DNA from 3 places in the Halobacillus shinanisalinarum genome. Region 1 is predicted to be linked to each of the others. Evidence: riboswitches for the same ligand, from Rfam matches in the RefSeq annotation. Region 1 holds a riboswitch; each other region holds the start of a gene.
The links. Region 1 has a riboswitch for S-adenosylmethionine ahead of MUO14_RS17605 (sodium:solute symporter family protein). Riboswitches for the same ligand answer to the same signal wherever they lie in the genome.
Positions count from the first base shown of each region.

Region 2: it holds a riboswitch for S-adenosylmethionine, as region 1 does, so the genes downstream of both, MUO14_RS19415 (sulfite oxidase-like oxidoreductase) here and MUO14_RS17605 (sodium:solute symporter family protein) in region 1, are expected to answer to the same signal.
Region 3: it holds a riboswitch for S-adenosylmethionine, as region 1 does, so the genes downstream of both, metX (homoserine O-acetyltransferase MetX) here and MUO14_RS17605 (sodium:solute symporter family protein) in region 1, are expected to answer to the same signal.

Region 1 is NZ_CP095074.1:3,558,207-3,560,473, forward strand. It holds gene MUO14_RS17600 (LLM class flavin-dependent oxidoreductase) at 1-506, opposite strand, end outside; SAM riboswitch class I at 620-724, opposite strand; SAM riboswitch class I at 1,099-1,207, shown strand; gene MUO14_RS17605 (sodium:solute symporter family protein) at 1,423-2,267, shown strand, end outside.
Region 2 is NZ_CP095074.1:3,931,544-3,933,810, reverse strand. It holds gene MUO14_RS19420 (acetyl-CoA C-acyltransferase) at 1-515, opposite strand, end outside; gene MUO14_RS19415 (sulfite oxidase-like oxidoreductase) at 528-1,193, opposite strand; SAM riboswitch class I at 1,266-1,372, opposite strand; gene argH (argininosuccinate lyase) at 1,462-2,267, opposite strand, start outside.
Region 3 is NZ_CP095074.1:2,009,137-2,011,403, reverse strand. It holds gene MUO14_RS09945 (homoserine dehydrogenase) at 1-169, opposite strand, end outside; gene metX (homoserine O-acetyltransferase MetX) at 166-1,233, opposite strand; SAM riboswitch class I at 1,314-1,427, opposite strand; gene MUO14_RS09935 (DUF2188 domain-containing protein) at 1,581-1,781, shown strand; gene MUO14_RS09930 (NAD(P)/FAD-dependent oxidoreductase) at 1,975-2,267, shown strand, end outside.

The DNA.
Region 1 (2,267 bases):
GATACATCAAGGTATTCATCGGCGATATCGTAACGTTCGTCGTGTTTGATCATATTTTCAAGCCCAAAGTTACGTGCGGCATTTGGCAAGTAAGAGGTCACAACATTCCAGGCGACTCGCCCTTTTGTCAGGTGATCGAGGGTGGAGAAGCGCCTGGCGTTTCCGAATGGAGCTTCATAAGTGGTGCTCACCGTCATCGCAAACGATAGATGCTTGGTCACACTGGCCATCGCCGGGATCACAAGGGCGGGATCATTTAATGGCACTTGCAATCCATCACGAATTGATGGGTCTTTACTTTTTTTATAAACATCGTAGATTCCTAGCACATCAGCAAGGAAGACGGCATCAAATTTGCCTCTTTCTAGTAATCTCGCTAAGTCCATCCAATAATCTAAGTCTTTATAGCGGCGGTGACGCTCATTTCTCGGATGCTTCCATAGTCCGTGAGAATTGTGCATCGCGCTGTTCATTTCAAAAGCATTTAAGATCATTTGTTTCCTCATTGTGATTCCTCCTTAAGTTCTCACTTTATGTAAATAAGCTTCAGTTACATGAAAAAGCCCCTTCTTTTAAAAGAAAAAGAAGAGGCTGATAACCGTACATGTATGAGAGCTCTTCCTTATCTTTCAAGCGTTCCCGCCTGCTGGAATTGGCACAGTACTTGATGCAGTCTGTTGCCGAGGTTTCAAAGGGCCAGTCCCTCCACCTCTCGGGATAAGAAATATCATTAAATATTAAGTTGATGAAAAATATACAGCATATCCGAAAAGGTGTCAATCACTACTTTGAAAATATTCTGCAATTTACCCTGCGGTGGTGCAGGTTAAGAGAATTCTAATCATTTAAGTTAAAAATGGTATTTCATATTAGTAGTTGACATACACGAAGACTCCTATGGGAACAGCGTCCAAAGGGAGACCCCGCAGAACGGAACGTAGTGACGTTCGAGGAGGCTCGCTGGCCGCCCATGGAAAGCGAAGTGTATGTCAACTGCGGATTCGGAATTTGAAGCTAATGTTAGTGTTGACAGGGAATTCCTACCTCTGCTATGATGCTTTTTATCAGATTATTTGAACTAATTTTATAACGAATTCGCTCTTATCAAGAGTTGGCTGAGGGATTTGGCCCTATGACGCCCGGCAACCACCCTACAAGGGGAACGGTGCTACTTCCAACAGACAGATTGATGTCTGGAAGATAAGAGGTTGAAGCAGTACATATTTCAGCCTCTTTCTTTTGAAAGGGGCTTTTTTATATGGTCCTGTAAGATGTTGCGGTACAGAAGAATTTTTATTATTAGAGAAAAGGAGAGAGGCATATGTTTACAATCTATTGGATCGCATTAGCTGTTTTCTGGGGAATTGGTTTACTCATTTGGAATCATAGCTATGGAAAATCTACCCAAGGGGGGCGCAACTAATGCAACTCGTTACGGGACCACTATTATGGACACTAGTCAGCCTGTTAGCTCTGTACTTTGTTTTTGTGACGTGGATTGGAAAAAAGGGGAACCAGCATAGTAAATCGATGAACGGTTTTGCAACGGCAAGAGGGAAAGTAAGTCCATGGCTGGTAGGGGCTAGCTATGCAGCAAGCTTCGCCAGTGCCAACTTGTTTATCGGTGTGCCTGGATTAGCTTATGAGCATGGAGTCTCCGTACTATGGTACACGCTGGGTGGCTTTGGGGCTGGCTGGATCGCCCTGCTGTTGTTTGCTAAGAAGTTTTGGAAATATGGCAAGAAGTTCGGCGGGGTTTCCACACTTCCTGAATGGCTGGGGAGAAGATATAACAGCAAAACTTTGCAAGTACTAGTCACTTGTTTGGTGCTGTTTAATGTGTACTATATTGTCGGTCAAAATGTCGGGTTAGCCACGATTTTTGAATCCGTTATCGGCATTCCTTATTTCTGGGGCATTCTGATTGGTGTGACCATTACGATTCTTTATATCGGACTTGGAGGTGCCTTCGCGCAAATTGTTACGGATGGCATTCAAGGAACTCTGATGGTTATTACTTCCATTCTGATCTTTGTGTCGTTATTCTGGACCATAGGTGGGGGGCTGAATGTATTCGGGGAACTTTCTAGTAAACTGGAGGCGATTGATCCGGAGTTGGTCGCACCACTAAATGGACCTTACAATAGTGTCCTGGCCATTTTGTCCGTGCAATTTTTACATATCAGTTTTGTTGTTATGCCACACCTGCTTAATAAAGTGTTATCACTGGAAACCGAGGAGCAGCTCCGGCCATTTACGATGTCAGC
Region 2 (2,267 bases), 370 kb from region 1:
TGCTCTTCCCGCTTGATGTTCCGCTCCTCGTTTTGAATGTCTGTCAATCCCCCCATTGATGAATCGGTTAGCGAACACCAGAGGCCATCGTTAATCAGCGTATCTGTAAACTCGACAGGCCCTGTTGCTAAACCGTTACGAAGGGTGGCAACGTGAGGCGCATTTGTCATTGAGTCAAACCCACCGACTATATAAAGCTGACCTTCCTCAAGCTTGATGCGTCTCGCTGCATCTGCCACCGAAGCGACCCCCGCCAAACAGACATTATTTATGGTTATCGCCGGAACAGCCCATGAGACACCAGCACCTGCAGCAACCGCTCTGGCCGGGTTCTGTCCCTGTCCTGCCTGTAGGACCTGGGCAAGGATGACACCATCGGCATTCAAGGCTTCAGGCACGCGTTCCATCAATGCTCTGGTTGCTTGAACACCAAGATCCTTGGCCCCTAACTTGGATAAACCACCTTTCCATTTACCAAAAGGTGTACGTACACCATCTAAGATTACAACACTCATTCTTCTACCTCCTCAATAATCAAAGTCCTTTTCCTTCCATTTATCCTCTTCCATCACATCACCTTCATCAGAAAAGCGCTGCTCTTTAAACGGATCTGCCTCATTGTGAAAACCATTTTGCTCCCAGAAACCTGGTGCATCCGACTTCCTAAACTCAAAGCCCCTAATCCACTTCACACTCTTCCAAAAGTACAAATGAGGAATTACCAGTCGAAATGGATAGCCGTGCTTTTCCGTCAATGGCTTGCCATTATAAGAATGAGCAAGGATGACACCTTTGGCTAACAAGTCCTTAAGCGGAATATTAGCTGTATAATCATAATCCCCATGCACCATAACGTACTGAATGTCATCTGGTATCTCGAAATCCTCAAGCAAGTCCTGCAACAAGACCCCTTCAAAACCATTATCAAACTTCGACCATCTTGTAACACAATGAACATCACAGATAACCTTTGACTGCGGCAGCGCCATCAAATCATTGTATGAAAACATAACCGTGTCCCCAATACCCCCAGTCATTTGAAAATCCCACTGGTCAAGGTCATAGGACGGAACTTCACCTACCGTTAAAATCGGAAATTTTTCTGTTAACACCTGCCCAGGAGGCAGCCGTCCGCCAAACCGTTCTGTCACCTGTGGACCCTTGGAACGCTTGAGCCGCTCCGCCTTATTCATCCCACATCACCCGTTCCTTGAATAATAAAAAGCCCCTTTCAAAATGAAAGAGGCAGAAGATTTTGCTTCAACCTCTCATCTTCCGAACATAAAATGTGTTCGTTGGAAGTAGCACCGTGTCTATAGACCGGTTGCCGGGCGTCAAAGGGCCAAATCCCTCAGCCTGCTCTAGATAAGAGTAAGTTAACGTTATTAAGTTACTTGCCATGTTACAAATAAACCATACTAAAGTCAATAATATTTAGAAAATTCCATGAAATGAATCGCATTATTTAAGATGTTGTTTTGCTAACTCAAGCTGCTGTGCCACCTGCTCAAAACCAGTGCCGCCTTCACTATTTCGGGCAGCCACTACCTGCTCAGGCGCTAATTTTTCAAAAATATCCGCTTCAAACAGCTCAGAAAATTCCTTATACTCATCAAGTGTCAGATCAAGCAGGTAGGTCTGCTGCTCAATCGCATACAGCACAATCTTGCCGATCACCTCATGCGCCTGACGAAACGGCAGACCTTTCACAGCCAAATAATCCGCAATATCGGTTGCATTCGAATAATCCTCATTTACCGCCTGACGCATATTCGACCCCTTCACTTCCATCGAAGCCAGCATCGGAGCCAGCAGCGATAGCGCCCCATCCAGCGTCTCCACCGTATCGAACATCCCTTCCTTGTCCTCCTGCATATCCTTATTGTACGCAAGCGGTAGACCCTTCAGAAGGGTCAGCAGCCCCATCAAGTTGCCGTAAATCCTTCCTGTTTTGCCACGAAGCAACTCAGGCACATCCGGATTCTTTTTCTGCGGCATAATGCTCGAACCCGTACAAAACGCATCATCGAGCTCAACGAAATCAAATTCCTGACTGCTCCAAAGAATCAATTCATCTGACAGTCTTGAAATATGTGTAATTAAAATGGAAGCGATCGACAAAAATTCCAGGATGAAATCTCGATCACTGACGGCGTCCAATGAGTTTGGATAAACGTTATCAAATCCGAGCGTCTCCGCCGTCATCTGTCTATCGACCGCATAAGGTGTCCCAGCAAGCGCCGCTGCACCAAGTGGCGACCAATCAA
Region 3 (2,267 bases), 1.5 Mb from region 1:
GAACAGATTCAGGCAGAATGCGTTCCTTCGCTTTGTCTTGAACGAGGACACCACATAACTGTACTGATTCTCCTGTTAAATGGGTTAGCTGTTTCTGTTTGTTCTGCAGAATTTGATAAACGCCCTGTCCGACTGTTCCAAATCCTAGAATCGCTACTTTGGTTGTCAAGCTTCATTCACTCCCTCGTTCAATTTATCGCCAAGCCACGACCCCCATTCTCCAAATTCCACGAGAAACCCGTCGTGTCCATAGTCCGTTTGCACATGATAATGCTCACCTTGAGGGGCATACTCACTAAAGGGCTGAATCAATTCTTTTGGATAGAGAAGGTCGTGTTCAAAGCTTACGGTGTATAGGTGCGGTTTATAATTCTCAGCTGTTTCCTGTAAGGTACCGCGTCGTCTTCTAATATCATGGTTGTTCATGGCTTCTAATAAATAGAGATAGCTATTCGCATCAAAACGCTGCTTTATTTTTTCACCTTGATAATTTAAATAGGACTGGATCGAATAAAGAGCATCCCCTTGCTCCCGTGCAAACCTTTTATGAAAAAGAGGACCGCTTCTGTACGTAACCATACCGGTCATTCGGGCAATCTCAAAACCGTGCAACTCGTCATTAGACCTGTAGTCCCCCTCATTATAAGCCGGATCATCCTGAATAGCCCTTGCCCCAATATGGTTAAAGGCAATCCCGTAATCACTTAAATAGGGAGTGGCAGCTAAAACATAGAGTTGTTTCATAAAGTCCGGATAAAGCATTCCCCATTCAAGTGTTTGCATGCCCCCAAGCGAACCGCCCGCCACAGCATGAAGTTTGGTAATTCCCAACTTTTCAAGTGCTTTATATTGGGAACGAACCATATCGCGGATTGTTACGTTTGGAAAATCCTGACGGTACAACTCACCAGTCTCAGGGTTTATACTTGCAGGGCCAGTTGAGCCATGGCATCCTCCAAGTACGTTAAACGTGATCACTTGAAACTGGGTAGTATCAATCGGACATTGCTCCCCGACAAGACCTGCCCACCAGCCAGGGCTTTCTTTAGAACCAATGGCGTACTGATTTCCAGTTAAGGCATGGCAAAGAAGAATGACGGGGGCGTTCGTTGACCCATAATGCTCAAAAGCCAGCTCCACCTGAGGAAGCGTTTCACCAGATTCAAATGTAAAGTCTCCAATCGAAACTTTTTCTGTTGTCTGTTGCTGTTCAGTAGGGTTTTGCAATGACATGCTTCATCCCTCCTTCGTAATGATTTCCATATAAAAAACCCTCTTCTTTAGTAAGAAGAGGGCGTATGTATCGATTCCTCCTCTTATCTGTCAGATCTAGCTTCGATCTGTAGGAATTAGCACCTTTTCAAGCCGATTACTTGAAGGTTGCCGGGCGTCACAGGGCCTAGTCCCTCTGCCACTCTCGATAAGAGATATTCAGTTCACTTACTTTTTTAAATGTATGTTTCGAATTATAAAAGGAGAATGTAGTATTGTCAAACTATTTTTGAAAATGAATCAGAACGTTTGAGGAGGTTTTGTGGTGGGAAGACTGATTGTAGACGATAAATAGAGGAGAGATTTAGATGAAGGAATATAGTGTTGTACCAAATAAGGATGTTACAGGTTGGTTAGTAAAAATTGAAGATGTCGCACCAACCGATTTATATGATGAACGGGATACAGCGGTCGAGAAAGCAACTGAATTAGCGGAGAACGATAAGCCGAGCCGAGTGCTTATCATGGATCAAAATCATAATGTAGAACAAGAAAAGAAGTTTGAATAGAGGAAAAGGCTCCCGCGAAGGGAGTCTTTTTTACTGCAGGAAGTTGAAATATGCAATTATGCTGTTTTATGTGCAATAAAAGGGAATTTCGTGCAATTAATTCGCTGCGGTCCACCTTTCAAACTCCTAACTAGCTGTTTTTGTGAAAAAACGTTACGCTAAAGAAAATAGGGAGCGAAGGATGTGCGGGGAGATGGAAAAACATGTGGGTGTTGTGATTATAGGGGCAAGAGTGGCAGGGGCGAGCCTGGCGATCTTACTTGGAAAAAAAGGGAAGCGGGTGCTGCTGATTGATAAGGCTTCTTTTCCGAGTGATACGTTATCTACACACCATATGTCACATGTGAATTATTTAGGGAAACTGGGTGTGCTGGAAGAGGTTGAAGCGAAGGGCTTACGAAAAATTAATAGAATGCGTACCTATATTGGTGATAGTTTTGTAGAGGGCCCGAGAGATTCCTACACACTTATTCCGAGACGCAGTTA